One region of the Amphritea japonica ATCC BAA-1530 genome, then DNA from elsewhere that is predicted to be linked to it. Evidence: predicted binding sites of a transcription regulator. Region 1 holds the regulator's gene; each other region holds the start of a gene.

Region 1 (10,591 bases):
TATTCACTGACGGTGACCTGCGTCGAACCCTCGATCATGAAATTGATATGAAGAACACCCTGATTACCGAAGTAATGACCACCAGCTGCACGACAGTTAACAGCGAAATACTCGCGGCAGAAGCGCTACAAATCATGCAGGAAAAACAGATCAATGCACTGATCGTACTGGATGAGATGCAACGGCCCGTTGGAGCACTTAACATGCATGACATGCTTAAAGCAGGAGTCATCTGATGCACGCCATACTCAGCGAACAATTGATCCACAAACTGTTACCGGTAAAACTCGCAGTCTTCGATGTAGACGGTGTCCTCACGGATGGCAAACTAAACTTTCTGGCTGACGGAACTGAAGTAAAAAACTTCAATACTCTGGATGGCCTGGGCATTAAGCTCTTAGCTCAAAGCGGTATAAAAACTGCGATCATTACCGGTCGCCGCTCACCTCAGGTAGAACGAAGAGCGGAATCACTAGGCTTTGATTATCTATACCAGGGGCGTGAAGATAAGCTCACCGCCTTGAAGGAACTATGGCTCGATACCGGTTTCCAGGCAAACGAAACCGCTTATATCGGTGATGACCTGCCCGACCTTGCGGCTATTCGCGCGGTGGCATTTGGCGCAACGGTGAACGGAGGACATCAATTTGTCGCCCAGCATGCAGACTGGTGCACTCACAGGACCGCAGGTAATGGTGCAGGACGTGAATTTTGCGAAACCATTCTTGCCGCTCAGGGTAAATTGGAAGCCCTGTACGGAGAGTATCTGTAAATGCTGACCGGTCGCGCCCGGCTTGCTGCGGCAGCAGCCATTCTGATCCCTGCTGTCATCTACCTTGGCATGGATGAAGAGCGCCGGCCTAACAAAATCAAGCAGGAACCCAATCCCGCTTATCAACAATCAGACTATTATATTATCAACGGTCGAATCAGAGACTACGATAACCACGGTCACCTGAAACAACAACTCAGCTCAAGCCAGCTGGAGCATCAGCCAGTGCAACAGCTTATTCTTGTTACCAATCCAGAGTTGCAGCTATACAGCGCGAGCCTTCCCAGCCACAAAGCGAGCAGCGCAAGCGGCATCATTCGTGACAACAATGATTCAATCACCTTAGACGGTACAGTGTTATTACAAGACAGCCCTGACCCACAACAGGCCAATATATTGCAGACTGAATCATTGATATTTTATCCACAGAAAAATCTTGCACAAACAGATAAAAAAGTCACCATAACCAACACTACCAGCACAACCACCAGTGTTGGCATGACAATAGATACCGACAGTGGCATTCTTAAGCTGCTATCTGAAGTAACCGGAGTGCATAATGCTAATTAACGTTGTAAAGAAAAGCCTATGCGCATCTCTGCTATGCCTATCCTGTCTGGTTCAGGCCCTCCCTGAAGATGCCCGCCAGGCGATTCACATCACCGCCGACAGCGCGACCCGGAATGATAAGACAGGTATTACCATATACAGTGGCGATGTTATATTGACTCAGGGTAGTATGAAAATAACCGGCAAGTCCCTTGAACTAAGACAAACCGGAAAAGCAGTGTCCTCAATCATTGCAAAAGGCAACCTGGCACAGTTTCAACAGCGCCCGGCAGCTAACAAAGAGATAACCCATGCATACGGTAAGGTTCTTGATTACAATATCCACACGAAAGAGCTGGAAATAACGGGTCAGGCAAAAGTATCGCAAGGCACCGACAGTTTCAGCGGTAATAGAATTGTATATGATATGAAGAAGAGCACCGTTAATGCATTTGGTGACAGCAGTTCGAAAGGCGAACGGGTACAGATGATTATTCAACCCAAAGCAGCACAAGAAACTAAAGATACCAGCGAACCACCCATCGGAGAATCAAACAGCCAATGAGTCGACTTGAAGCAAGCAATCTGGCAAAGAGCTACAAAGGTCGCGCTGTTGTAAAAGATGTCTCAATTTCGATAGAAAGTGGGCAAATTGTCGGTTTACTGGGACCAAACGGTGCAGGTAAGACTACCTGTTTCTATATGATTGTCGGGCTGGTCGATGCCGACCAGGGACGAATCAGGATTGATCACCAGAATTTAACCCTGGAACCCATGCACGGCAGAGCACGAAAAGGCATAGGCTACCTACCCCAGGAAGCATCAATTTTTCGTAAACTAAGCGTCCATGATAACCTGATGGCAATCCTGGAAACCCGTAAAGAGTTAAGCCGTAGTGAAAGAAAACAGAAGCTAAACGAGCTCTTGGAAGAGTTTCACATTACTCACCTGAGCAACAGCCTGGGAATGAGTTTATCCGGGGGCGAGAGGCGTCGGGTCGAAATAGCCAGGGCTCTGGCGACTGAACCGACATTTATTTTGCTGGATGAGCCTTTTGCCGGCGTAGATCCGATCTCGGTAAGTGATATAAAACAAACCGTTAAGCATCTGCAAAACAAAGGGATCGGTGTACTGATAACCGATCACAACGTTCGTGAGACTCTGGACATCTGCGAACAGGCTTACATTGTCAGCGAAGGCTATATTCTTGCCGAAGGGTCACCAGAAGATATACTTGCGAACCAACAAGTCAGAGAAGCCTATTTAGGCGATCAGTTCCGTTTGTAACAGGCATATAAGCGACACTCTATGAAACAGGCGTTACAGCTTAAAATTGGTCAGCACCTGACCATGACCCCTCAATTGCAGCAAGCGATTCGCTTGTTGCAATTATCGACGCTTGACCTGCAACAGGAGATCCAGGAAGCACTTGAGTCCAATCCAATGCTTGAGGTAAATGAAGATGAACTCAACGTTGAAATAGCTCCGACTCAAGAGTCTTCTCAAAGTGAACAACCCATCACCGAAAACACGACAAGTGCGACAACTGAGTCAGAAGAGATCCAGGTAGCAGATGGTGACTGGAGCGAGAACATCCCTGAGGAACTATCAACTGACAGTAGCTGGGAAGATACTTACCAAACCGTATCTTCTTCATCATCATCTTCCCATGACTTTTCTGACATGGAGATGGAGTCAAACGATACTGCGGATGAAACCCTTCAGGACCACCTTTCCTGGCAGCTCAATCTCACACCGATGAGTGACGTCGATCAGCTGATCGCCACTAATATTATCGACGGTATTGATGTCGATGGATATTTAACAATTGAGCTGGACTCAATTCTCGAACACTTTCAGGCCCAGAACGAAGAGCTACTCAACAGCATCGAGTTAGATGAAGTTGAAGCGGTACTGCATCGCATACAACAGTTTGACCCACCTGGCGTAGCCGCACGTAACCTGAGTGAATGCCTGGCAATCCAGCTACGACAGTTACCGGGAGAAACAGAGTACCGGGCAGAGGCTCTGAAAATTGTCTCTCAGTATATCCACCTGCTGGGCAATCACGACTATAAGCAGTTGATGCGAAAAGCACGCATACGTGAACCTCAGTTGTTACAAGCAATCAGCCTGATTCAAACACTTAATCCTAAGCCGGGCTCCTCAATTACCAGCTCCCAATCTGAATATGTTATTCCGGATGTACTGGTCTATAAAGAGAACGACGTTTGGCAGGTACAACTAAACCCGGAAGTTGCTCCAAAATTACGGGTCAATGATAGCTATGCGGGTCTGATTCGCAGAGCGGACAACAGCCCCGACAACACCTATTTAAAGAACCACCTCCAGGAGGCTCGCTGGTTTATAAAAAGCCTCTTAAGCCGAAACGACACGCTAATGAAAGTCACCCGTGAAATCATAAAACGGCAGGAAGCATTTCTGGAGCATGGTGACGAAGCGATGCGACCAATGGTTCTACATGACATTGCAGAAGCGGTCGAAATGCACGAATCAACTATCTCGCGGGTTACCACCCAGAAGTTCATGCATACGCCAAACGGAATATTTGAGCTAAAGTATTTTTTCTCAAGTCACGTAACAACGGCCAATGGAGGCACCTGTTCTTCAACGGCAATCCGCGCACTCATTAAGAAACTGGTTGCTGCTGAAAACCCAACCAAACCTTTAAGCGATAACAAGATAGCGCTGCTCTTAGAAGAGCAAGGTATCAATGTTGCGCGCAGAACCATTGCAAAATACCGAGAGTCGCTTAATATTCCGCCTTCTAATGAACGCAAGCGTCTGGTTTAATAGCTTAATATCCATAGGAACCGGGCCATTATCCCGGCATTAAAACACTAGGAGATTACCATGCAGATCAATATCACCGGCCACCACGTTGAACTGACTGATTCCCTGAATGAATATGTTCAGAGTAAATTTGAAAAGCTCGAGCGCCACTTCGACAATATTACTAATGCACAGGTAACTTTAAGCGTTGAGAAGACTCGTCAGAAAGCAGAAGGCGATGTGCATGTTGCCGGCGGCCAGCTATTTGCCTCCGATGTGCAAGAAGATATGTATGCTGCGATTGATGGTTTGATTGACAAACTGGACCGTCAGATCATCAAACATAAAGAAAAGACACGAACTCACAAGTAAATATAACGCCATGCTAATCTCAGAATTATTAGCGCCCTCCGGAGTACTTTGTGCTCTGGAGGGGGGTAGTAAAAAACGTATACTGGAAATTGCCAGCGAGCATATCGCTGAGCTACACCCTGAACTTGACGCTGAAACAGTTTTTGCCGGTCTCATTTGCCGGGAAAGACTAGGTAGCACCGGCATTGGTGATGGCATCGCTATCCCCCACAGTCGACTCGATGCATGCGAGCACGCTACCGCTCTGCTTATTCAGCTTAAAGAGCCTATCGATTTTGACTCAATTGATAGCAAACCTGTCGACCTGTTATTCATCCTTCTGGTTCCTTCAGAAGCTTGCGATCAGCATCTGCAAACGCTGGGAAATCTGGCTGAGCTCTTCAGCCAGCCCGAGTTCCGCAATCAACTTCGCAGCGCTAACTCAGCTGAAAGTCTTTATACCGCAGTGACGGAATTCAAACAGGGCTGACACCAATGAAGCTAATCATCATCAGCGGGCGTTCTGGCTCTGGAAAGTCTACCGCCTTGCAGGCCCTTGAAGATGTTGGCTTCTATTGTATCGATAACTTGCCCGCCCCTCTGCTTCCAGGGCTTGTTAAACAGATCCTCAGCGACCCTGATCACCCGGGCCAGCTTGCTGTCAGTATTGATGCACGCAACCAGCACAGCAATCTAAAACTGTTTCCGGAGATCTTCGCGCAGCTGCGTGAAACCGGTCAGCTTGAGTGCGAAGTTCTCTATCTTGATAGTTCAGAAACCACTCTGTTGAAACGCTACAGTGCTACCCGTCGAAAGCATCCACTATCAAATGATAATCAGGGGCTGCAAGAAGCAATTAACTATGAGAAGGTCCTACTGGCACCGGTTGCCGATCTGGCGACCATCCGTATTGACACTACCCGCCTGTCTCTCTATGAGCTGCGGGACAGTATCAAACTCAGAGTTGCCAAGCGGCAGGAGCAAGAGCTTTCTCTGCAATTCGAATCATTCGGCTATAAACACGGCGTACCTTTGGATGTCGATTTCACCTTTGACGTCCGGTGCCTGCCAAATCCCTATTGGCTACCCGAATTACGAGGACTAACCGGGCAGGAAAAACCAGTCATCACTTTTCTTGAACAACAGTCTGATGTCAGGGAAATGCTAGAAGATATCACCCGTTATCTGGAAAAATGGCTACCTCGCTTTGAACAGAATAACCGCAGCTACATCACAGTAGGTATCGGCTGTACCGGTGGTCAGCATCGCTCAGTCTTTATCAGCGAACGTCTGGCTGGCCATTTTCGGACAACTATGGATAATGTCCAGATACGCCATCGTGAATTGAACTGATTAAGGGTATTTACAGATGCAGGAAAAACAGATCACTATTATTAACAAGCTTGGCCTGCACGCCCGTGCCGCCGCTAAACTGATCAATGTCACCAGCTCCTTCTCCTCTGATATACAACTCAATAAAGATGGCCGCCAGGTTGATGGCAAAAGTATTATGTCAGTAATGATGCTCGCTGCCAGCAAAGGAACCGAACTCACTATATCTACCTGTGGCGATGATGAACAACAAGCACTGGATGCTATCGAACAGTTAATAAATAACCGTTTTGATGAAGAAGAATAACCTGTACGTCTTATTCCTTTAAAAACAATCCGCTATACTACCCCACAGAAAGTACTCGCCGGCCTTATTTGATAATCCGGCAATAATTTTTATGCTACACGTCTGACCGGGGTCCGGCCATGAACGCCAACACAAACGAGAGCGAACTGGATAAGCTGAATACAGCTCTCGAAGAGGGCGCTTTCAGGCAGATCCGCTATACCCTGAATAAAACACTCCGCCCTTCTGAAGTCGCCCACCTGATAGAGAAATCACCGCCAAAAGAGCGAAAACTGCTCTGGAGCATGATTCATAAAGATATCGAGGCAGAGGTACTACAGGATCTTGGCGACGACGTTCAGGCAGAAATACTGAGCCAAATGGAGACTGCCGAGGTTTTGGCGATCTCCGAAGCTCTGGAAACAGACGATCTTGCGGATATGATGCAGCAATTACCGGAAACGGTGATGCACGAACTGCTGCGCTCAATGGACCATCAAAACCGGGAGCGGGTCGAGAAAGTACTTTCCTATCCGGAAGACACCGCCGGTGGTCTGATGAATACAGACACCATCACTATCCGTCCGGATATCACCGTAGAAGCCGCTCTGCGTTATCTACGCAGGCACGATGAATTGCCTGAGATGACCGACAGCCTCTTTGTTGTCAGTCGAAAAGGTTCCTATATCGGCAGCCTTCCCCTGACTCGTATGCTCGTTAGTGATCCGACCAGTACGGTCCGGGAAATGATGGTGACAGACAAGCCACCAATTGCTGCAAAAATGGAAGATACCAAAGTCGCTCAGCTATTTGAGCAAGAAGACTTGGTATCAGCCCCCGTTGTCGATGAAAAAAATCAACTGCTTGGACGAATTACCATCGATGACGTAGTAGACGTCATCCGTGAAGATGCCGATCACTCTCTGATGAGCATGGCGGGTCTGGACGAAGATGAAGACACGTTCGCTCCGATCATGAAAACAACCCGGCGACGTGCTGTATGGTTAGGGATCAACCTGATTACAGCATTCCTAGCTTCCGCTGTTATCGGCATTTTCGAAGAAACAATAGGAAAAGTTGTCGCGCTGGCAGTACTGATGCCTATTGTTGCCAGCATGGGCGGAATTGCGGGTAGCCAGGTATTAACGCTGATGATTCGCGGTCAGGCACTGGGGCATGTTGAGCGCTCTAATGCCGGCTGGCTGCTCAACCGTGAAATAATAGTAGGGACACTCAACGGACTACTCTGGGCCCTCGTCGTCGCGGCTATCGCTATGCTCTGGTTTCAAGAGATAACCATCGGCATCATCATCGGCTGTGCTATTATTATCAACCTGTTTGCCGCTGCGCTGGCGGGTACTTTGCTGCCAATCATCCTCAAATCCTGGGGCATCGACCCGGCACTGGCTGGTAGTGTTTTGTTGACTACAATTACTGATGTAGTTGGTTTTTTTGCATTCCTCGGCCTGGCAACCGCTTTCTATAGTTAGCGTTTACCCAGACTACAAAAGAGATTTATATGAGTCAGAATGACAATTTTCACCAAGACGATAACGAGTTCGACGAAGACAGGGTATCAAAAAGCCAGCGTAAGCGGGAGATGGACCACCTACAGACCCTGGGTGCCCGACTGCCAGAATTGAACAAAGAGCAGCTGGCTAAGGTACCTTTAGGCGATATGCTACGCCAAGCCGTAGAGGAAGCTCAACGTCTTAAGCCCCGCTCAGAAGCAACCCGACGCCAAATGCAGTATATCGGCCGCTTGATGCAAGCGGAAGATGCTGACGCCATACAGACGGCTATTGAACGCTTTGAGGCGGGAAAACAAGCGCACCTGCAAATATTCCACAAACTGGAGCTCTGGCGTGACCGGCTTATTCTGGGTGACAACAGTGACCTTCAAGCGTATCTGAATGACGATCCGGAGGCAGATATCCAACATCTGCGTCAGCTGCTACGAAACGCCAAGAAAGAGGCCAGCCTTAACAAGCCACCTGTCGCAGCCAGAAAGCTATTCAAATATCTGCGGGAGCGCGCGGAAGATCGCCTGTAAACAGAAAAACTTAGTCAATGCGGCCAGTAAAGCTTAATTCGGATTGACCGCAGAATCACTTCCTGTTTTTGGCTTTTGCTGGAGTAACTCGACTTTCGGGTCACTCCAGTCACCCACCATCGTATAAGTCACCGTCGCAAATTCCTTTTTCACTTTATCGCCCACTAGCTTGTCCAGAAGAAAGGCTAAACCAGCAATCTGCGGAGCGCCCAACAATACTGCGGCGAACGGAAGATTATCCGTCACGGGCAACGTTACGGCCATCTGCTGATCTACTGTTTCATTGACCAGATCGATCTCTCCACTCATCGCCATATCCAATGATGGCCCGCGCATCACAAAGGGCGTATTGGCTATCGCCACCCCTTCACTGATTCGGTAGTCTCCTTCCATCCGGTCAAAACTAACGCCTTTCGAAAAGAGGTCGGCAAAATCTAGCTTTAGCCGTCGCCCCAGCGCATTCATATTCAGAATCCCGAAGACCCGCAAAAAACCTGCCGCGCCTCCGGATTCAATCAACCGCCCTTCACTGGCACTAAATTTTGCGGCCCCATTAATCGCAGCCAATTCATATTCCCAGGGCGCGCCCGGCCAGGTCAGTTGTAAATCTGCACCGAACTTTTCCGTTTCCAGCACTTTTTCATAACCTGCACTCGTCAGGCTTTCGCCTAAGTTTTTGGCCGATATAACCAGCTTTAATTGACTCTGACTCGGCTCTCCAGGCTGCCAAACAATACCACCTTTTGCATCGAGCCCAGGCAACTGGCCAACAATATTCTCTATATACGTCCGCCCTTCACGATTACGAACGTTAAATTGCCACTGACCCCAGCGCTTCCCTTTCAAAATAAGATCTCGCACTTCGAAATCCAGATCAGAGATAGATCCCGGTTGTAACAGCTCATCAAGCTGAGCAGTTTCCATCGCCAGCAGCCCTTTTGTGGTTTCAACCGCTACATTCTCACCACCCACTTCTGCTGACTGCGGCAACGGTCCATCAGGCGTCGGCAATAACGAATCCAGATTCAGCTGCTCGAATAATAGTGTAGGCGCTTTTGCACTATTATCAGGCATATCCACCAGCACTTTTAAATCCGGGCTGGTAACCCCTGCGCGCCAGCTATCAGCCAATCGCTCCAGCAGTACCCTCGCTTTAAGCACCCGTAGGTCTGCATAACTCAATTCTGTAATATCCACATCAAGTTGCACAGGAGTTATCGGAGAACGATTGCCTACAGCTACCTTTTCTCCGATGATTTTAGCTCCCTGTAACATGCTGAATAGCTGATCATAGTCCAACTGTTGCAAGCTTCCGCCAACCATCAACCCAGTAAAGTCAGTCGGTCTGGCATCTCCCCCTCCCAGGGTTAAATGCCCTTTATTGAGCTTATTGTTATCCACTTGCAGCCAGGCACTCAATTGATCACCCAGTTTAATATTAACAGTCCGCGGCGACTCAAAGTCAGTACGTAGCAACAACGGCATCTTTTCCCCTGCCTTCTTACTAAAAGGGGGTATCATATCGAGGTGAGTTTTCTTAAGATCTGAGCGAACCGTGAGCCCCGAACAGCCTGAGCGGACACAGATATCCAGATCTGCATCAAAAGGCTGGTTACCCTCCGCTAAAGCCAATAGATCAACACCACTCCACTCACGCAGCTGTTTGATTTTTATACTGGATTTAAATCGGGTACGGATGACTTCAGCCTGACCACTACCGCTAGTTTTAATGTTAGCGGTTAGTGGCTGACCAAAAAAAACACCGCTAAGCGGCTCAGAATAGAGACCGCGATCATTACGATAACCAATCAGCCCGGAGAGTTTATCAAAGCTTAAATTGCGTTCTTTTGATATCAGTTTCAGTTCGGTAAAACGGCTACTAACATCAATATCAGGCTCCTTACCATCCAAAGGAATCATTAAGCTCAATTGAGTATCGGCCTGCCCACTAAGCTGCCAACTGGCCAACTCTTTACTACTGCCGATAACAGGACTTTCAATCAGCGTTCGTCCTATATCAGCACTATCGCCTGATACTCGGGCCAGTATACTCAAGTTATTCGATCCCGGCGGCAGATAGACCCAGCCATGATCAACTTTACTGTTAAGGATCTGTCCATCGCTGACATTAATCGACAACCCCTGCTCACGTAACAACAAAGAGGCATCCGCACTTGTCACAGCGGGCCATCCAACCTGATAATCGACAGCCGCGTCTGCGATATCCATAAACATCTGTACCGTTGGCGACTGCCGTTCCGGAATATTCCGGGTCCCGGTATGAAGCATAAAGCCACCCTGATTAATATGCCCACGCTTCACCGCTTGTGCGACCCAGGGTTTAATTCCCGGATCAATTTCATGATCAGGAATAAGCTCAGGCGCCAGACTACCATCAGATCCCTTTACACCGATCAACAGCGTTAGCTCACTTTGCACCCCTTGTATCAAAGGT
Region 2 (10,591 bases), 530 kb from region 1:
CAGACACAAAAAAACCAGCAAGATGCTGGTCTGATGGTTTCCTCTACTCTTGAATTTTGAGGAGGAAGGAATTGGTGGAGCCTAGCGGGATCGAACCGCTGACCTGTTCGCTGCCAGCGAACCGCTCTCCCAGCTGAGCTAAGGCCCCAATACCAAGTGGCGGCTATATTAATCATGGTGCATTCCAGAGTCAAGCAAAGTTGGTGTTTAACATGGGCTAAAACCCTCTTCCTTTTCAACTGCTTATTTAAAGTTACTCACTCTGATTAAGAAAGGCTCATCGCAGGTTCTGGTGGAACAGAGAATACGTGGTGGTTTTGATAGAACTCAGCCTATCGGGACATGCTTTTTGTGGGAGCTGCGCCCTCGCGGCGATAGATTTATTTTATTGCCTAACGAGGGTTTTATCGCGACGGGCACCCAAAGGGCATGCAAGCGTCACTCCTACAAGTGCTTTTGATTGATTTAATCTCTATGCCCTCGGTGTTCTCTGTGGTTAAGCGCTCTTTAATCTCGTAATTCTGTGAGAGCCACGTTCTCGCGGTGATTAATTAATTTTTTTTATTGCCTGCTGAAGGCTTTATCGCGACGGGGCGTCGCTCCTACAGGTTAATACAAAAACAAAAAAAGCCCCGCAGTGCGGGGCTTTGAATTTATCAAAAACAGCTTGGGCGTTTAAGCCTCTGACAGCGCTTTAGCGACGTCGCGGTACTCTTTTTCCCAGCGCTTCGCTTCTTTCTTCGATGGCCCGCCGACGGTGTTCAGTGCATGACGTACACGGGCACGGCTCATGTCCGGGCCGAGGATCTGCATAGAGTCAACGACTGATACACTCTGGCTGGTGCCGGCAATCGCCACAAAGATTGGGAAGAGTACGTCGCGGATCTTATAATCCATCGCTTCACCCAGTACTTTAAACTGAGCGAACAGGTGGTCTTTTTCCCAGTTCTGTTCAGTATCCAGCATCCAGGAAGCAAACTGCAAAATCCGGCGGGTATCTTCCAGCTGGAGCTTCTTATGCTCAAAGCTCTCTGTCGTGATCGGGAGCATTCCGGATAACAGGAAAGAGGATACCGGTGCTACATCGGTGAACTTTTCTACCCGTTGTTTGATTAGCGGAATAATCTGCATCAGGTATTCAGGGTTCAGCGCCCATTTCTGGAACTCTGCGGCAAACTGTTCATCGGACAGCTCTTCACGAATCCACAGACCGTTAAGCCAGCTGAGTTTTTCCTGATCAAAGATCGGGCCACCCAGTGAGACACGGTTGATATCGAAATGCTCGACCATCTCTGCCAGCGAGAACTTCTCGCGCTCATCCGGCATCGACCAGCCCATACGCGCCAGGTAGTTGATCAGTGCTTCAGCCATGTAGCCCATACGCTGATAGTAGATGATGCTGGTTGGGTTCTTACGCTTAGACAGCTTGGACTTGTCAGGGTTACGCAGCAGTGGCATGTGGCACAGCTGCGGCATATCCCAACCGAAGTAGCTATATAGCAGCTGATGCTTTGGCGCTGAGTTAATCCACTCTTCGCCTCGCAGTACGTGAGTGATCTCCATCAGGTGATCATCCACTACGTTCGCCAGGTGGTAAGTCGGCATACCATCTGACTTCATCAGAATCTGACAGTCCACCTGAGACCATTCCACTTCGATGCTGCCACGGAGCATATCGTCAAAGACGCAAACGCCCTCTTCCGGTACTTTCATGCGGACAACATACGGCTCATCCGCCGCTTCCCGCTTAGCCACTTCGTCAGCAGGCAGTGCCAGATCGCTCTCTTTCAGCGCACTTTGCAGCCCCTGTTCACGGCGCTGATTACGCAGCTGATCCAGCTCTTCTGAGGTGCGGTAACATTTAAAGGCTTTTCCGCCATCGAGCAGCATTTGCGTATGCGTCTTATAGATGTCGCTACGCTCGCTCTGACGGTATGGACCGAATGGGCCTGGCTTATCCGGGCCTTCTGCCCATTCCAGACCTAACCAGCGCAACGAATCAAAAATAGCCTGTTCAGATTCAACAGTGCTGCGGGTCTGATCGGTATCTTCGATACGCAGGATAAACTCGCCTCCGTGTTGACGGGCGAAAGCCATGTTAAACAGAGCAATATAGGCGGTGCCTACGTGCGGGTCACCGGTTGGGGACGGCGCGATACGGGTACGTACTGTCATCAGAAAATATGCATCCAGACTGATTAAAGGGAATTGCCGCGCATTATACCCGCTCCTCTGATCAGCGCCTACCGTAACTGTCGATAAGCCTCCTTTATCAGGCGAGTATTTCTGCAGCATAATGCTGCGTCGCACAAAACTGGTGCGCTTTTTCCTTTTCAGTCTCTACCTTTAACGCTGTGTTGATTTTCTGGCATTCGTCATTAATTGCATCTCAAGCCTTACATCACAAGGCTGGCAGGCTGAACACAGCTCTATCGGCAGGTTGGCATATAGCCTCTGGCACGCTAAGTGCAATAGTAGGTTAACGTTATGACAAGAATAACCCTTTATGACCACGACTCACTTACAACCGGAACGGGTATTGGTCATCGATAAAGATACCGCCCGCTCAGCTTTACTGGAACAGGCCCTTAAAGATCAGGGCTATGAAGTTGTTTGCCGTCTGCACGATACCGAAGGGTTGATCAGCCGGGTTGAACAGATCCGCCCTGACATCATCATTATCGAACTGGACTCCCCTGACCGGGATGTACTGGAGCATATGGCCACCCTTAACAGCCATATTCCGCGCCCGGTGGTGATGTTTGCTGAAACCGGCGATAGCCAGACCATTCAGAAAGCGATTAAAGCCGGAGTTAGCGCCTACGTCGTAGATGGTATGAGTGCTGACCGGATTCAATCAATCATGGACGTCGCCGCCGCCCGGTTCCGAGAGTTTCAGGCACTGCGGAGCGAACTGAATGATGTTCGCAACGAACTGGAAGATCACAAGCAGCTTGATCAGGCTAAGCGACTCATTATGAAGCATCAGCAGTGCACCGAAGACAAAGCCTACAGCGCCATGCGCACCATGGCGATGGATCAGGGAAAACCGATGACACAGATCGCCAAAAATATAATTTCAGTACTTGAGATGCTGGATTGAGCAAAGAGCAACCACTATGACGATAATACACAGCCCACATCTGGACACACCGGAAAAGACTGCACTGACACTGGGCTTTCTACCGCTAATGGATTGCGCCCCCTTGGTGATCGCTAAAGAGAAAGGGTTTTTCAGTGAAGCAGGCCTGGATGTTCAGCTTAGCCGTGAAGGTTCCTGGGCATCAATCCGGGATAAGGTCTTATTAGGGCTTCTGGATGGCGCGCAAATGCTCGCCGGTATACCACTGGCATCGACACTGGGGCTCGGTTCTCCCCAGGTTAATATGATCACCGCTTTCAGTATCGGCCTGAACGGCAACGCAATCACGCTGTCAAATGAACTGCTGGCCGAAATCGATGAGTCAGGCCATCAGCCAAACGATACCTCTGCGGCTGGCTTTAAAAAGCTGATTAACCTGCGACGGGCAACCGGGCGTGAAAAAATCACGCTGGCGACGGTATATCCCTATTCTGCCCACAACTATCTGTTGCGCTTCTGGCTCAGCGATGCCGGTATCGACCCGGATAACGATGTCACCCTCACCGTAGTGCCTCCACCACAGATGGCTGTGACCATGAAGAAAGGTCATATCGACGGTTATTGTGTTGGCGAGCCCTGGAACTCTGTCGCCCAGGAGATGAATATTGGTAACCCGATTATCTCCGGTTATCAGATCTGGAATAATTGCCCGGATAAAGTCTTTGCCGTGACGGAGAACTGGCACAACGCCCACCCTGCGACCCATCAGGCGCTGATCTGCGCCTTGATTCAGGCCAGCCACTGGTTAGATATGCCCCAAAACAGTGACGAAGCGTTGCAAATTTTGCTGGGCAAAGCATATCTGGGCCCAGCGCTCTCTATGCTGCCGCAACCGCAGTTGACCCAGGGTAACCGAGTCTTTCATCGCTACGCCGCCAGTTATCCCTGGCGCTCCCATGCATTGTGGTTTCTGGAACAGATGCAGCAATGGGGACAGCTTCAGCAGGGTGTCGATCTGACCAAAACCGCCTGCAAGGTATACCGACCCGATATTTATCGGGATGTCGCCAAAAAAATGAAGATCCTTCATCCGACAATCGATTGTAAGCCGGAAGGTTACCACGACAGCGAATGGATTTTGCAGGGCAATGCCGGCGCCGTCACGATGGGAAGCGATCTGTTTTTTAACGGTACAACCTTCGACCCAAACAGCTGCCGCTAACAGTCGCTCTCTGACTCAGACAAAGTCACCATAACCCTGAGCACCTTTTAAGTGCCAGAGACAATTATGAGGCTCCACCCGGGTGCATTTTTAGAGAGTCAGGTTGGCGATAATTACTAAGAAAACCACCTGACTCGAAGTATCTATATGATTTATAAGGCAATTTAACAAAACGGCACAGACCCTGCTATTACAAAGATAATAAATCTAACAAGCAAACTTTCAGGAAACTGACAGTTAATTTTACTTAAGACAACGGCGTCTGCTCTTACCGATCTCACCATCGGCAGGAGCAGGCGCTTTTTTTTGACTAACTTTTTTGCTTAGCTTTTTAAAAACTTATATTCAGGAGCCACATCACATGTCGCAAAAATTGCTATCTAAGTTTATGGGCCGCCGCTCGCTATTGCAGGGTGCGGTAAAGACTTTCGGCGCCGTTGCAGTTGGCAGCATGCTGGCAATGAGCACTGCTCAGGCAGCCGTTGGCGAACCGGAAAAAGAAGACCTGAAGTTCGGCTTTATCAAACTGACAGATATGGCCCCTCTGGCTATCGCTTATGAAAAAGGCTATTTCGAAGATGAAGGCCTGTACGTACAACTGGAAGCACAGGCCAACTGGAAAGTGCTGCTAGACCGGGTAATAGATGGTGAACTTGATGGTGCGCACATGCTCGCAGGTCAGCCACTGGGGGCAACGATCGGCTATGGTACCCAGGCACACATTATTACCGCTTTCAGCATGGATTTGAATGGCAACGCTATCACCGTTTCCAACGATATCTGGGAGCAGATGAAACCCCACGTGCCGATGGGCGCTGACGGTAAACCCGTTCACCCGATCAAAGCAGATGCTCTCAAACCCGTTGTTGATTCTTTTCAGGCCCAAGGTAAGCCTTTCAATATGGGGATGGTGTTCCCGGTCTCTACCCACAACTACGAGCTGCGTTACTGGCTGGCAGCCGGTGGCATTCACCCGGGTTACTATGCGCCACATAAGGGCGACACTGCCGGTCAGATCGACGCCGATGCCCTGCTCTCCGTTACCCCACCACCACAGATGCCCTCCACTATGGAAGCCGGTACTATCTATGGTTATTGCGTCGGGGAGCCCTGGAATCAACAGGCGGTATTCAAAGGGATAGGCGTACCCGTGGTAACCGACTATGAGATCTGGAAAGACAACCCGGAGAAAGTATTCGGTGTATCCAAAGGCTGGGCGGATGAGAACCCGAATACCCACATCCGTGTCGTTAAAGCGATGATCCGTGCGGCAAAATGGCTGGACGATAATAACAATGGCAACCGCCCTGAAGCAGTAGAAATTCTGTCTCGTTCTGACTATGTCGGTGCTGACTACGATGTTATCGCGAACTCAATGACCGGAACATTCGAGTACGAGAAAGGCGATAAGCGCGCAGTGCCTGACTTCAACGTCTTCTTCCGTCACAACGCTACCTATCCTTACTACTCTGATGCTATCTGGTACCTGACTCAGATGCGTCGTTGGGGCCAGATCGCCGAACCTAAATCTGATGACTGGTTTATGGATACCGCTAAGAAAGTCTACCGCCCGGACATCTACGCAACAGCAGCTAAAGAGCTGATCGCAGAAGGCAAGCTTGAAGCCAGTGAGTTCCCTGACTTTGCGTCTGAGACCGGTTACAAAGCCCCACAGACTCACTTCATTGACAACATTACCTATGACGGTACTAAGCCAAATGAGTATCTGACGAAGTTTAAAATCGGCCTGAAACCAGACACTACGCTTTAACGTCTGTTTAACGCCGGGCTAACCAGGCTCTACTAAAGAGTTCAGCTGAAGGGTTTTACTGAAAAGCTCTACTAAAAAGTCCGGCTAAAAGATTCAGCTAACAAGTTTGACTACAAAAACCAAAGGGTCACTCATCTGAGTGACCCATTGGAGAGGCCTTATGAGTAGCATCGCATTAAAACTGTTAAAGCCGTTAGGCTTACCAGAGAAGTTTAATCTGGCTCAATTGATCAAATCAGTTGTCGTTCCTTTGAGCGGTATTCTGGTATTTCTGTTTATCTGGAATATTGGCGCACAGAACATTAACACCTCCCTGGGTGAGTTTCCTGGCCCAACTCAGGTATATGAAGAAAGCAAGAACCTGATCGCAGAGCATAATAGAGAGCGTCAAAAAGAGGTCGCCTTTTATGAACGTTTGGAGATACGCAATGCGAAGAAACTGGAAGCCAATCCCGATGCCGTTATCAAGACCCGTCCTTACACCGGCAAGCCAACTTTTATTGACCAGATAGGCACCAGCCTGGTGACAGTGTTAGCCGGCTTTTTTGCCGCCTCACTGATCGCTATTCCGGCGGGCATTGTGATCGGCATGAACAAAACGCTCTACAGCGCGTTCAACCCCGTGATTCAGTTATTCAAACCGGTTTCTCCACTGGCATGGTTGCCACTGGTGACCATGGTTGTCAGTGCGCTTTATGTAAGTGATGACCCGATGTTTGCTAAATCCTTTGTGACTTCGCTGATCACCGTTTCCCTCTGCTGTCTCTGGCCGACTCTGCTGAATACCGCCGTCGGCGTATCAACCATCAGCACGGACCTGAACAACGTCAGCAAGGTACTGCGTCTGCCCTGGCTGACCCATGTTATTAAGATTGTTATCCCTTCCGCTATTCCGATGATTTTCACCGGCCTGCGTCTGTCATTAGGTATCGCCTGGATGGTACTGATTGCCGCAGAGATGCTGGCGCAGAACCCGGGTTTAGGCAAGTTCGTCTGGGATGAGTTTCAGAACGGTAGTTCCAGCTCACTGGGACGGATAATGGTGGCTGTATTAGTGATCGGTCTGATCGGTTTCGTACTGGACCGGGTCATGCTGGCACTGCAGAAGAAAGTATCCTGGGATAAATCAGTAGAACTGAGATAAACGACCTTGACGTCAAAGGTTAGGAGAAGATCATGACCGTTAAAACACACCTTGAGCTGACCGGTGTCGATATCGACTTTCCAACACCCAGCGGCCCGTTTAAAGCGTTAAACAACGTCAACCTGAAGATAGATCAGGGAGAATTTGTCTCGCTGATCGGTCACTCCGGTTGCGGCAAATCCACCGTTCTGAATATCGTTGCCGGTCTCTACCAGGCAACAAAAGGCGGCGTACTGCTAGACGGCAGAGAGGTAAACCAACCCGGTCCTGAGCGGGCGGTAGTGTTTCAAAACCACTCTCTACTACCCTGGTTAACCGCCTATCAGAATGTTGAACTGGCTGTTAAACAGGTTTTCAAACACAGCAAATCTAAAGCTGAAATGAAGGAGTGGATCGAACATAACATGCATCTGGTACATATGGATCATGCGATGCATAAACGACCCGACGAGATCTCCGGCGGCATGAAGCAGCGCGTGGGTATCGCCCGCGCACTGGCGATGGAGCCAACCGTCATGCTGATGGATGAGCCTTTCGGTGCACTGGACGCCCTGACACGGGCGCATCTGCAAGATTCTCTGATGGAAATTCAGGCAGACCTGAATAACACGGTGATCATGATTACTCACGATGTTGATGAAGCGGTACTGCTATCGGATCGCATTGTCATGATGACCAACGGCCCGGCAGCCACCGTCGGTGAAATACTTGATATAAAACTGGAACGCCCTCGCCATCGCCTGGAACTGGCCGATGATCCGGAATATAACCACTATCGGGCCGCCGTTCTCAGCTTCCTCTATGAGAAGCAGAGAAAACCGGGTGAAGCGCCGACTGAACCTGCTGCCACCGAAGAAAAGCCTGAAAAGATTAAAGACGTGCAAGCATCAACACCTCTGCTTGCGGATGAGCAAGCCGCCTGAAAAACACAGGCTTGATTAAGCATAAAAAGCCCGGCGCCCCGCCGGGCTTTTTTACGAAACCTTGGGTTAATCGCAACAAGACTTCTTTCCCACACTGGCCACTGAAGGAGCAGTTTATCAAGATGATAACTCTGCCAGAGGATGCCTTTCTGTGCACAACCCTAATCCCCGCCCCAACACAGTGCGCCAAATCTACACAACCTCTTTAAGGCACAGACACAAAAACACCTAACTAATTGAAAAATATATAAATAAACAAATCAGGCACGGTCTCTGCTTTACTCTAAGTGCCTATCTTCGGCTTCTCATATTTTTTGAACAATGGTGTTCATCCTCCGGTATTCGTACCGGTTGATGGATGCCATTTTTTTTTGGGATTTTTTATGACAAAGCCTCATCTCATCATCATCGGTAACGGCATGACATCAGGCCGTCTGCTTGACGATATTCTGAAGCGTGACCCGGATAAGTTCCGGATCACCGTATTCGGCGCAGAAGGCTATGCAAACTACAACCGGATTATGCTCTCTCCCGTTCTGGCTGGGGAAATTAAGGCCTGCGATATCGTCACCCATTCAGAACAATGGTATCAGGAACACAATATAACCCTGCATAACGGCGTTACCGTGACCGGCATTGATACTGACAATCAGACGATTAAGTGTCACAACGGGACGATATTAAGCTATGACAAACTAGTGCTGGCAACCGGCTCCAACCCTGTTATTCCCCCTGCAGCGCGTAACGTCGGGGTGGAAGGTATATTAAGCTTTCGCAGGCTGGACGATATCGATCGCATCATGAATAAGGCCAGCAACATCAAGCATGCCACGGTGGTTGGCGGAGGCTTACTTGGTCTGGAAGCCGCTTGGGGACTGTGCCAACAAGGACTTAATGTCACGGTTATTCATCGGGGCGGATGGTTACTAAACCGGCAACTTGATCCGGCAGCAGGTGAACTGCTTAAACAGTCGCTGGAAGCACGTGGCATCAGCTTTCGCCTCAATGCGGAAATCATTCAATTCTCCGGTCAAGAAACAATATCTTCCGATGAGAGCCCTGCCCTTCTGTCTGGTGGTTCAGAAAGCGAAGTGCACTCAAACTCTGAGGCTCTTAAGAAGGTCTTTGTAGAGAAGACCTCTGTGCAGAAGGACGCTCTCCAGCAAATTACCCTGAGTGATGGCTCAGTTCTCAACACAGAACTGGCCGTTATCGCAATCGGCATAACGCCCAATCACTCGCTGGCGAAAGCCAGTGCGATCGATTGCGACAGGGGAGTTCTGGTCAATGACCAGATGCAGAGCTCTCATCCGAATATATTTGCACTGGGTGAATGCACTCAGTTTGGCCAACATACCTTTGGGTTGGTTGCCCCTCTATGGGACCAGGCCGCAGTATTGGCCGATCAACTGTGCGAAACATCAGATCATCGCTTTAGCGTTCAGCCCTGTGCGACAAAACTCAAAGTATCAGGTATCGATCTGTTTTCAGCCGGCGAGTTTATGGGCAGCCCTGAAAACAAGACGGTCGTCTATCAGGACAATAACAATGGCGTCTATCGCAAGCTTATTTTTCGTGACCAAAAACTCACCGGCGCTGTGCTCTACGGCGCGGTTAACGATGGTAACAAGTACTTCGAGCTGATCCAGACTCAACAGCCAGTTCAACATTTGGCGCCGGACCTGATCTTTGGCTGGCGCTACTGCGAAACCGACTCTATCTCAAAATCAATCACTGCGGGCGTGCCAGAGACACCGGTCTCTTCTGCACCAGACCTTAATCCACAGGAACTTAGCCTGGCAACAGGAGCAACCTTATGAGTAAAACAAAATTAGTTATCGCCGGTAACGGTATGGTGGGCCATCAATTTCTTCAAAGCCTGGCCGACAGCGGTCAGCTGGAAAGCTTTGACGTAACCGTTTTCTGCGAAGAAAGCCGATTAGCCTATGACCGGGTTCAGCTAAGTGCTTACTTCTCCGGTTCGACCGCTGAAGATCTGGCCATGGGTAATGCCAACACTTACCGCAGCTGGGGTCTTAACGTGCTGACTGGGGAAAAAGTCACAATGATTGATCGCGGCTACAAATCGGTAACCACTGATAAGGGTCGTGAACTAAGCTATGACAAACTTATTCTGGCCACCGGCTCATACCCTTTTGTACCTCCGGTACCGGGCCATGATCGTTCACAATGTTTGGTATACCGTACCATTGATGATCTGGAAGCGATTGCTGAAGCGGCTAAAAATTCTAAAGTCGGTACCGTTGTCGGCGGTGGTCTGCTCGGGCTGGAAGCGGCTAAAGCGCTAAAAGATCTGGGGCTAGAGACCCACGTGGTTGAGTTCGCGCCTCGCCTGATGGCTGTTCAACTGGATAATGGTGGCGGTGCAATACTGCGTCAGAAGATTGAAGCACTAGGTGTAACGGTACATACCGAGAAGAACACCCAG
Region 3 (10,591 bases), 1.5 Mb from region 1:
TGCTGCCGGTATTGCCGGAGATGCCGCTTTTGAGCGGAATGTCTCTGCAAACCTATATTCTGGTGGCGCAGCAGATTGTTATCGGCACGGCGATGGCGTTTGTGATCCAGGTGCTGTTCCAGGTGTTTGCCTTGGGCGGGCAATTGATATCTTCTCAGATGGGTCTGGGCTTTGCGTCTGTTAGTGACCCAGCCAATGGTGTGTCTGTTGTTGTTCTCTCTCAGCTATATCTCATGCTGGTGATGCTTTTATTTATGGCATTTAACGGTCATTTGGTGATGTTTGAAGCGTTGGCCAGGAGTTTTTTTGTGCTCCCTGTCTCTGAAGGAGCTATGCCTGCTTCAGGTTATATGGCGCTGGTAAAGTCAGGTAGTTGGATGTTGTCGAGCGCGCTATTGATGGCATTGCCTGCTGTAACCGCGCTTCTGGTGATTAATTTTGCCTTCGGTGTGATGGCGAAAGCGGCTCCGCAGCTTAATATTTTCGCTATCGGATTTCCGTTTACTATGTTGATGGGATTGATTATCGCCTGGGCAAGCCTGGAAGGTTTTCTCGGACAGTATCAGCGGTTTATTTCGCTGGCTTTCGATTACCTTGATCTGGTTATCGGTGTCGGGAGGCTTTAGGTATGGCTGAGGAGAGCGGTCAGGAGAAAACCGAAGAACCCACGGCAAAGCGGTTACGTGATGCCAAAGAAAAGGGGGATATTGCGCGATCAAAAGAATTGGCGACGACAGTTTTGTTGTTATCTGCTGCAGCCGCTGCAATGATGTTTGGTGGTCAGGTCGCTGATGCTATGGCGGGCATGATGAGGTTCAATTTCAGCCTGGACCGGCAGTCTGTGATGGACCCTGCGTTGATGTTCACGCATCTGGGGTTTTCGTTATCAGAAGCATTGAAATCACTGTTTGGCTTCTTTTTGGTGTTGTTGGTGGCTGCGTTTGTTGGGCCTGTTGCGCTGGGAGGCTGGAATCTTAGCATGAAAGCGATGGCGCCGAAGCTGAGTCGAATTGATCCATTGGCAGGCATTAAGCGCATGTTCTCTTTGAAAGCGTTGATTGAACTGTTTAAAGCATTGGCTAAGTTCTTGGTTGTCGGTTCGCTTTCCTTTCTGGTGTTATTGGTCTCTAAGCAAGAGTTGTTTTCATTGGGGGCGCAGGATGTTTTTCCAGCAATGTCTCATGCGACAGAGATAGTAATCTGGGCGTTTCTGGTGATGAGCCTGACAATGATTCTGATCTCCCTGGTCGATGTGCCTTTTCAGATCTATGACTATACCCAAAAGCTGAAAATGACTCTTCAGGAAGTCAAAGATGAGATGAAGAATACTGAAGGTAAGCCCGAAGTGAAGGGGCGAATCAGGCAGCTTCAGCGTGAAATATCCCAGCGTAAGATGATGTCCGCAGTGCCCGAGGCTGATGTGGTTATCACAAACCCGACGCATTATGCGGTGGCGCTTAAGTATGATCAGAGTGGTGGTGGAGCTCCATTTCTTGTGGCGAAGGGTGCTGATTTTGTTGCCCTAAAAATTCGCGAGATAGCTGATGCTCATGAAGTGCCTGTTCTTTCCTCTCCAGCGCTTGCTCGCGCGATATACCACTCAACAGAAGTGGAAGAGGAGATTCCTGCTGGCTTGTTTAAGGCGGTGGCAGAGGTGTTAGCGTATGTTTTCCAATTAAAGCGGCATAAGCAGCGCCAGGGTCCGGCTCCAATAGATATCTCTCCGGATCTGGATATTCCTTCAGAATTACAGAAAGACGAATAAGACCCTCCAAATAATCCGCGTATGTTTCCGTGATATGGCTGGATTCTTGCAATAATCATAGAATGGCAGGTAAAGCGTCAAAAAATTGATGTTTTACATGCGTATTAGTGTTATTTTTTCAGGCTGTAACTTATTATTATTTCTATGACGTATTTTTGACGCTTTGCTTGTGGGCAAAGATGTTCTTCGGGGTGTAAGTGGATAGAGCGGCGATTTACGGTAATGTGCGCAGCGCAGGGAAAGGGAATCTGGGTATTCCTTTTCTGCTTCTACTTGTGCTCGGCATGGTTACACTGCCGATGCCACCTTTTCTTCTTGATACCTTGTTTACCTTTAATATAGCGCTGTCTATTGTTGTCTTGCTGGTCTGTGTCTATGCGATGCGGCCATTGGATTTTGCTGTTTTTCCTACAATTCTACTGATTACCACGCTAATGCGTCTGGCGCTGAATGTTGCCTCGACCCGAATAGTGCTTTTGCACGGTCACGAAGGGGGGGATGCGGCAGGTAAGGTGATTGAGGCCTTTGGTGAGGTGGTAATCGGCGGCAACTATGTTGTGGGTCTGGTGGTATTTCTGATTCTGGTGATTATCAACTTTGTCGTAGTGACCAAAGGTGCTGGGCGCATCTCGGAAGTAAGTGCTCGCTTTACGCTGGATGCGATGCCGGGCAAGCAGATGGCAATTGATGCGGATCTGAATGCCGGTTTGATTAGTCAGGATGATGCAAAGCTGCGACGACAGGAAGTAACTCAGGAAGCCGACTTTTATGGTTCTATGGATGGTGCGAGTAAGTTTGTCCGGGGTGATGCAGTTGCGGGTATCCTGATTCTGGTGATTAATATTCTCGGAGGACTGGGGATAGGGATGATGCAGCATGATCTCTCCTTTGATCTGGCGGCGCGTTATTATTCATTGCTGACTATCGGTGATGGTTTGGTTGCTCAGATTCCATCCTTGCTGCTGTCTACCGCCGCTGCGATTATGGTAACCCGGGTTAACTCATCTCAGGATATGGGTAAGCAGGTTATCAGTCAGTTATTTGGCTCGCCTAAAGCGTTGGCGGTTGCAGCTGGAATCCTGTTTATCATGGGCTCGCTTCCCGGGATGCCTCATGTGGCTTTTTTGTCGCTGGCGATTGCTGCGGGTGTTGGGGCGTATTTTATTCAGCAACGAAATGTGGCTGCAGAGGCGCAGGCAGCGGAAGAAGCGCCGCAGCAGCCTAAGCCGTCTGAAGCTGATCAGGATATTAAAGAGCTGGATTGGGATGATGTAATGCCGGTGGATATGATCGGCTTAGAGGTGGGTTATCGGTTGATACCGATGGTGGATAAGTTACAAGGTGGTCAACTACTGAGTCGGATTAAAGGTGTGCGAAAAAAACTCTCGCAAGATCTTGGTTTTCTGGTTCCGTCGGTGCATATACGGGATAACCTGGATCTGATGCCCGGCGCTTATCGAATAACCCTGATGGGCGTTTCTGTCGGTGAGTCAGAGGTTTATCCCGACCGGGAATTAGCTATTAATCCGGGTCAGGTGTTTGGGGCTTTAAAAGGAATTGAGGTTAAAGATCCCGCCTTTGGTCTTGATGCTGTCTGGATCGAACAAAGTCAGAAAGAGCAGGCGCAGACCCTGGGTTATACAGTAGTGGATGCAGGAACTGTCGTAGCAACGCATCTTAATCAGATCTTACAGGCTCACTCCCATGAGCTGATGGGACATGATGAAGTACAGAAATTATTGGACCTTCTGGCAAAAACGTCCCCAAAACTGGTAGAAGAGTTGATACCTGGACGTCTTTCTGTGAGTACACTATTGAAAGTGCTGCAGAACTTATTAATGGAACAGGTGCCGGTCCGGGATTTCAGAACAATTACAGAAGCGTTAGCTGAGGCTGTAGCGCGTACTCAGGATCCTCAGGGGCTTACCGCAGCAGTGCGTATTTCGCTGTCAAGGATGATTGTTCAGAATATTGTCGGCAGTGATGATGATTTACCTGTGATTACGCTTGATCCGCAATTGGAACAGTTGCTATTGGGATCGGTACAGCAGGGAGAAAGTGGTGATGGTTTGGTGATTGAGCCAACGATGGCTGAGCGATTACAAAGCTCTCTTGCAGACGTAGCGCAGCAGCAAGAGATTGCAGGGCGAGCGTCGATTTTATTGGTTGCTGCGCCTATCAGGCCGTTGTTGGCAAAGTTTGTTCGCTATGGGGAAAATCAGATCAGTGTGCTCTCCTATCAGGAAATTCCTGAAAACAAACGGGTGACAATTATTGCTACAGTGGGTGGACAGGGTCAGGCCGGTGTCTGATCAGGTAAATAATAGAGACGGTTATGAAAGTTAAACGCTTTTTTGCTCCGGATATGAGACAGGCTATGCAGCGGGTTAGGGATGAGATAGGTCCTGACGCTGTCATTGTGTCTAATCACCGCGTTGCGGGTGGTGTCGAAGTTGTGGCTGCACATGAGCATGAATACGAGGCAGCGCAGCAGGAATTCAAGCGTAAGCGGGCGGCGGAAAGCTCCAAAAAACAGCAAGGTAAGCTGAAAAGTAATCTTGCAGAAGAGTTGCGCAAGGCACAGGCTCGTATTGCGACAGCCCAGGATGGTGGTGCTGAGCCGCGTCAAAAAAATCGCCAGATGGATGGTGATGATGAAGAACTCAATGAAATTCTCGATACCCTTAAAAAGCGACAGCGTGGAAGGGCTTATCAGGCGCCGCGTGTAGAAGAAAAGCCTGCTAAGGTGATGCGTCCGCAGTTAGATCCTTCCCGGCAAGAACGACAGATGGCGTCTCCTGTAGAGCCTGTTCATCAGGGGGTGGATGATGAGCGTGAGGTTATTCAATCGTTAAAGCTGGAGATTGACTCACTTAAAAATATTTTAAGCCAGCCCCAGGCTTCGCCCCAGAGAGTCGTTGAATCGCACGCTGCTCCAGCTTCTGAACGCTCACGACCGACAGCGAGTCCCATCGCGCCGAAAAAACCAAAACCTCGCCATGAATTGGCTGACTCCTCAGTTGTAAAGGTGGAGCGAAGACTTGAACGAATTGGTTTAGGGCCGCAGATTAGTCGTCAGCTATCCGCAACAGTTGGAGATGATGATGTGCTGGATGATGCATGGCGCTCTGCTCTGACTCGCTTTAGCGATAATATTCCAGTGATGGGAGAGGACTTTGTTGAGCGAGGAGGAATGATTGCGTTTGTTGGGCCGACCGGTGTGGGAAAAACGACTACGATTGGAAAGCTGGCTGCTCGCTATGTATTGAAGCATGGTAGCTCTAGCGTGGCGTTGGTAACAACGGATTCATTTAGGATAGCTGCGCATGAGCAGTTGCTGACTTTCGGTCGTATCCTGGATGTGCCTGTACGGGTTGTGGATGAGAATAACCCTCTGGAGGAGGTTTTGACTTCCCTCCGGGGTAAGCGGTTAGTGTTAATTGATACGGCAGGTATGAGTGCTCATGAGCCCCATACTCAGGCACAGCTAAGTATGTTGGATGAGGTGACTGTCAGAATGAAAAAGCTGTTAGTCCTGTCTTGTTCGAGTCAGCGTCATGTTATTGAGAGTGCTTACGAAACTTATGCGCCACTTGGGCTGCATGGTTGTGTGCTGAGTAAGCTTGATGAGTCGGGTAATCTTGGCGAAGCACTGGATCTGGTGATGGAAAATGGGTTGTCAGTGAGTTACGTAACTGATGGGCAGAGAGTGCCGGATGATATTGATGTAGCGCATAAGAAAGATCTGGTGAGTCGGGCGGTGGTAACCGCGCAAAAGGCGAGTCGTAGTCACAGGGTTTTCAGCGAGCACCAGCAGGAGCGTCTGGCCCGGGATGAACAATGGGAGAACTGAGTTGCTAATAAAGCAGATTGCAGCGAGAACGTTGGAATACATGGCCGTAATGGATGGTTGGAATGAATAGTTCCAGACCGGTCAAAGTTATTGCGGTCACCGGTGGTAAGGGTGGTGTAGGTAAAACTAACGTCTCTGTGAATATGAGTCTCGCGCTGGGAGAGATGGGTCATCGTGTTGTTTTAATGGATGCGGACCTTGGACTGGCAAACGTTGATGTTCTTTTAGGTGTTAAAACTGAGCGTGATATTTCGAATGTGCTCTCGGGTGAATGCAGTCTTAAGGATTTGCTGGTAGAGGTGGATACCAATGTCAGAATTGTGCCCGCTGCTTCAGGTACGCAGGAAATGACATCGCTGAGCGTGCACGAGCATTCCGAACTGATTCATGCCTTCAGTGAAATTGCCGATGATCTTGATGTTCTGGTTATTGATACTGCAGCGGGTATTTCCGATGCAGTAGTGAGTTTTGTTAAAGCGGCACAGGATGTAGTAGTTGTCGTCTGTGATGAGCCTACTTCCATCACTGATGCTTATGCGTTGATGAAGTTGCTTAACAGGGATTACAAGATGACTCGCTTCCGCGTACTGGCGAATATGGTTCGCTCTGAGCAGGAGGGGCGCAATATGTACAGTAAGCTGCTGACAGTAACTGATAGGTTTCTTGATGTGACCCTTCAATACCTGGGGGCAATCCCTTATGATGAGTCAGTAAGAAAGGGTGTGAGGCAGCAACGTGCTGTTTTAAAAGCATTTCCCCGGAGTAAAGCGTCGCTGGCTTATAAACAGTTAGCGACAAAGGTTGACGCCTGGCCAGTACCCTCAAATCCGCGGGGGCATCTTGAATTTTTTGTTGAGCGTTTGGTTAGTGGCGCCTGAATAACCGGAGTCAGAGTATCCTCTATGTATAATCAGCTTCAGTTTCGCTCAAGTCAGGAAATAATTGAGCAGCATGGTACTTTGGTAAAGCGAATTGCCCATCACTTGTTGGCGCGATTACCGAATACTGTTGTGCTGGAAGACTTGATTCAGGCAGGTATGGTGGGTTTGTTAGAAGCGGCAAAAAAATATGATGCCAGCAAAGGGGCTAGTTTTGAAACGTATGCGGGTATCCGTATTCGTGGTTCTATCATCGATGAAGTGCGTAGGGGGGACTGGACACCGCGTTCGGTGCACCGAAATGGTCGCCGGGTGGCTGAAGCGGTTCAGGTAATTGAGACGCGCACCGGGCGGGATGCCCAAGATGGGGAGGTTGCTGCTGAACTTAATATCAGTGTGACTGAATATCATGCATTATTAAAAGATTCAGCAGAGAGTCGGCTATTTAGTTTTGATAAGCTCACCAGTCCTCAGGATGACGGGCCGGGAGAATATATTGCCGGTAGTGAACCTGATCCTTCTGAACAGTTTGAACAGGAAGATTTTGTTAAAGCGATCGCCCAGGAAATTAAAGGCTTACCGGAAAGAGAAAAACTGGTGTTATCTCTGTATTACGATCAGGAGCTCAACCTGAAAGAGATTGGCAAAGTGCTCGGTGTTAGTGAGTCAAGGGTGAGTCAGATACATAGTCAAGCTGCGCTGCGTTTACGTAGTCGTTTAAAAGAGTGGCGGTAAGGTTCGGAGGTTTATGCCCACGTTCTGAGACCGTCGTACAGTATTTGTGTTAGGAGGGATTGTCTTGAATAAAGACATGAAAATTCTGGTTGTAGATGATTTCTCAACGATGCGGCGGATTATCAAAAATCTGTTACGTGATTTAGGCTTTACTAATATTGTTGAGGCCGATGATGGCGCAACAGCGTTACCTATTTTGAAGTCTGGTGGCATTGATTTTCTGGTGACCGATTGGAACATGCCAAAGATGAATGGTATCGACCTTCTGAAGCATGTGCGGGCCGATCCTGAGTTGCGCCACATTCCTATTCTAATGGTGACAGCAGAAGCTAAGCGTGAACAGATTATTGCGGCTGCTCAGGCCGGTGTGAACGGTTATATAATAAAACCGTTTACTGCGGGTGTGCTGAAGGAAAAAATTGCTAAGATTTTCGAACGCCTGCAGGGCTAGGAGGCGCGCATGTCTGATATAGATGCTATTCAGGATCAACGTCGTTTCGAATTAGAGTTGAAAACGCGCGCTGAAGAGTTGGTGGAACTGCTGAAGCAGGGCGATATACCCCAGGCGATGCAGTTAGTGCAGCAACTAAATGAGCTACGACACCAGGCGCTTTATCATGAAGTGGGAAAACTGACCCGGGCGGTTCATGACGCGATAGTGGGTTTTACTGATGATGTCAGTAGCACTGAGCTATTACAGGACTCCAAACACCATATCGCTTCTATTTCCGATGCCAGTGATCGCCTTTCTTATGTGATTGAACTCACCGAAAGCAATGCACATAAAACGATTGATCAGGTAGATGAATCGTTGCAGTTGGTTAGACAGCTCGAACAGGGTTTTCAACTGCGTAAAGGGTTGCTCGAAGAGTTAGCTGCCGTAAAAAGCGAAAAACCTGAACTGGCGGATTTGCATCAGAAGCTGTGTTGCTATGCAGAAGACCATTCCGAGGCACTCGCTGATCTCAAAGAGCGTTTGACTGCGATTATGCTGGCGCAAGAATATCAGGATATTACCGGTCAGCTGATTAAGCGTGTTATTCAGCTGGTGACCGATATTGAAAATGAGCTGGTAGGCTTGATGGAAGTCGCATCGAGGGTAAATAGCCTGGGTGTTTTATCTTCGGATTCCCAGACTGATTTGCCGGACTCTCAAGATAAAGAGAAGCCGCAACGGTCTGCGATTGAAGCTGAAGGTCCGCAAATGGCCGGTCGTAATAAAACTGAGGTCGCATCCAATCAGGATGATGTGGATGATCTTCTTTCCAGTCTGGGCTTTTAACGGGTAAATCGTATGTCCTTAGATGTTGATCAGGAAATTCTTGAAGATTTTTTAGTTGAAGCTGGAGAGATCTTAGAGCTGCTATCGGAGCAGTTGGTTGATCTTGAGCAGCACCCTGAAGATCGGGAATTGCTTAATGCTATCTTCCGTGGCTTTCATACGGTTAAAGGTGGCGCTGGATTCCTACAGCTTGATCCTATGGTTGACTGCTGTCACAGCGCTGAAAACCTTTTTGACCAATTGCGCAATGATGCATTAAAAGTATCCGCGGGTTTGATGGATTTGGTGCTTCAGGCGCTGGATAGCATTAATGCAATGTTTGAGGCGGTTCAACAGGGAAGTTATCCCGATGTGGCAGATCCTCAGTTGTTGGCTGGCTTGAATGCAATGGCTGCAGGTCAGGTAGTGGCAGCGAGTCCGGCTCCTTCTGCTGCACCAGTAGATACATCACCGCAAACCGATGCGACAGTGAGTGCAGAGTTCGATCAGTTAGTGGCGGACTTGGGCAGTGAAGAGCTCTCTCTTCCCGACAGTGGGGTGTTATCAAACGACCTGATTACAGAAGATGAGTTTGATGATCTGCTCGATAAGTTGCATGGGCCTGCAGGTGCGCCAGGGTTGGCTACTGAGCCTGCGATAGCCCTGGATCCAAATTTGATTACAGAGGATGAATTCGAGAGTTTACTGAATGAGCTCCATGGTCCAAGTGGTGCGCCCGGACTTAGTTCCGTTGATGTTGAGGCTGGGAGTGCGGATGCCAATGCTGAGTTTGATCAGCTGCTGGGTGATGGGTTGTCGCCTGTATCTGCGCCTGTAGCTCAGGCCTCTGCCGGAATCCCTACTGATCTGATCACCGATGATGAATTTGAGCATCTGCTGGATGATCTTCAGGCAACTGGCCAAGGGGCGTTTTCTCAAAATGTGGCTGCCGCACCGGCACCGGCAGCTGTGCCGGCTAAGCCTGAGCCGAAGCCTGAACCCAAGCCCAAACCCAAACCTAAAGCGCCAGTGTCAGCTAAAACACAGACTACAAAACCGGTGGCTGAAAGTAATGTCAGGGTTGATACCCGCTTGCTTGATCAGATCATGAATATGGTGGGTGAGTTAGTTCTGGTGCGAAACAGGTTAGTCAGACTCGGTTCCGAAAAGGATGATGGAGATCTGAGTAAGGCTCTTGGGTCATTGGATATGGTGACCGCTGATCTACAGATGTCTGTTATGAAAACCCGGATGCAACCGGTTAAAAAAGTATTTGGGCGTTTCCCTCGTCTGGTACGTGATCTTTCTAGACAGCTGAATAAAGAGGTTAATCTGGAGCTGCGGGGAGAAGAGACTGATCTGGATAAAAATCTGGTTGAAGCCCTGGCGGATCCGCTAATTCATCTGGTCCGTAATGCAATAGATCACGGTATCGAAGAGCCTGAAGTTCGGATTAATAACGGCAAGTCAGGCCAGGGTCACGTGTTACTGTCTGCAGAGCAGGAAGGGGATCATATTCTGCTTGTGATCCAGGACGATGGCGCGGGTATGGATCCGGAGAAGCTACGTAGCTTAGCTATAAAGCGGGGTATGCTTGATCCCGAAGCTGCTGCTCGTTTGAGTGATCATGAGTGTTATAACCTGATATTTGCAGCGGGATTTTCGACAAAAGAGCAAATCTCGGATGTATCGGGTCGTGGCGTGGGCATGGATGTGGTGAAAACCAAAATTACCCAGCTCAATGGTAAACTCGATGTCGATTCAAATCTTGGTCTGGGATCGCGAATAGAGATTCAGGTGCCGCTGACACTGGCGATTATGCCAACCTTAATGGTGTTGTTGAAAGACCAGGCGTTTGCTTTACCGTTGGTGAATGTTAATGAAATCTTTAACCTGGATCTTACCCAGATAAATATGGTTGAAGGTCAGCAGGTGATTATCGTCCGCGATAAGGCGATGCCTTTGTTTCACCTGAAGCGATGGTTGTTAAAGGGGCATGAGAAAGAACCATTGCCAGAGAATGGACATGTGGTGATCACTAATATCGGTAACATGCAGGTTGCCTTCATTGTGGATCAATTAGTAGGACAGGAGGAGGT

What was found. The regulator sigma-54, encoded in region 1, starts transcription at its own class of promoters, with help from an activator protein. The targets are predictions, from matches to a motif close to TGGCACNNNNNTTGCTNT.
Region 2: AMJAP_RS11635 (ANTAR domain-containing response regulator) is a predicted target of sigma-54. The motif match lies at 2,456-2,473, and genes of this name have one in related genera.
Region 3: flhA (flagellar biosynthesis protein FlhA) is a predicted target of sigma-54. The motif match lies at 1,801-1,818, and genes of this name have one in related genera.

The regions. Positions count from the first base shown of each region.
Region 1 covers NZ_AP014545.1:3,031,492-3,042,082, forward strand. The annotation lists gene AMJAP_RS14005 (KpsF/GutQ family sugar-phosphate isomerase) at 1-236, shown strand, start outside; gene AMJAP_RS14010 (KdsC family phosphatase) at 236-772, shown strand; gene lptC (LPS export ABC transporter periplasmic protein LptC) at 773-1,342, shown strand; gene lptA (lipopolysaccharide transport periplasmic protein LptA) at 1,332-1,886, shown strand; gene lptB (LPS export ABC transporter ATP-binding protein) at 1,883-2,608, shown strand; gene AMJAP_RS14030 (RNA polymerase factor sigma-54) at 2,630-4,135, shown strand; gene hpf (ribosome hibernation-promoting factor, HPF/YfiA family) at 4,196-4,486, shown strand; gene ptsN (PTS IIA-like nitrogen regulatory protein PtsN) at 4,497-4,955, shown strand; gene rapZ (RNase adapter RapZ) at 4,961-5,818, shown strand; gene AMJAP_RS14050 (HPr family phosphocarrier protein) at 5,835-6,104, shown strand; gene mgtE (magnesium transporter) at 6,224-7,573, shown strand; gene yjgA (ribosome biogenesis factor YjgA) at 7,603-8,136, shown strand; gene AMJAP_RS14065 (YhdP family protein) at 8,170-10,591, opposite strand, start outside.
Region 2 covers NZ_AP014545.1:2,498,128-2,508,718, forward strand. The annotation lists tRNA gene AMJAP_RS11625 (tRNA-Ala) at 73-148, opposite strand; gene gltX (glutamate--tRNA ligase) at 676-2,175, opposite strand; gene AMJAP_RS11635 (ANTAR domain-containing response regulator) at 2,507-3,103, shown strand; gene AMJAP_RS11640 (CmpA/NrtA family ABC transporter substrate-binding protein) at 3,120-4,304, shown strand; gene AMJAP_RS11645 (CmpA/NrtA family ABC transporter substrate-binding protein) at 4,756-6,075, shown strand; gene AMJAP_RS11650 (ABC transporter permease) at 6,236-7,219, shown strand; gene AMJAP_RS11655 (ABC transporter ATP-binding protein) at 7,252-8,142, shown strand; gene AMJAP_RS11660 (NAD(P)/FAD-dependent oxidoreductase) at 8,526-9,962, shown strand; gene nirB (nitrite reductase large subunit NirB) at 9,959-10,591, shown strand, end outside.
Region 3 covers NZ_AP014545.1:656,926-667,516, forward strand. The annotation lists gene fliR (flagellar biosynthetic protein FliR) at 1-626, shown strand, start outside; gene flhB (flagellar biosynthesis protein FlhB) at 629-1,765, shown strand; gene flhA (flagellar biosynthesis protein FlhA) at 1,963-4,077, shown strand; gene flhF (flagellar biosynthesis protein FlhF) at 4,101-5,618, shown strand; gene AMJAP_RS03060 (MinD/ParA family protein) at 5,681-6,496, shown strand; gene AMJAP_RS03065 (RNA polymerase sigma factor FliA) at 6,521-7,231, shown strand; gene AMJAP_RS03070 (chemotaxis response regulator CheY) at 7,308-7,682, shown strand; gene AMJAP_RS03075 (protein phosphatase CheZ) at 7,692-8,513, shown strand; gene AMJAP_RS03080 (chemotaxis protein CheA) at 8,526-10,591, shown strand, end outside.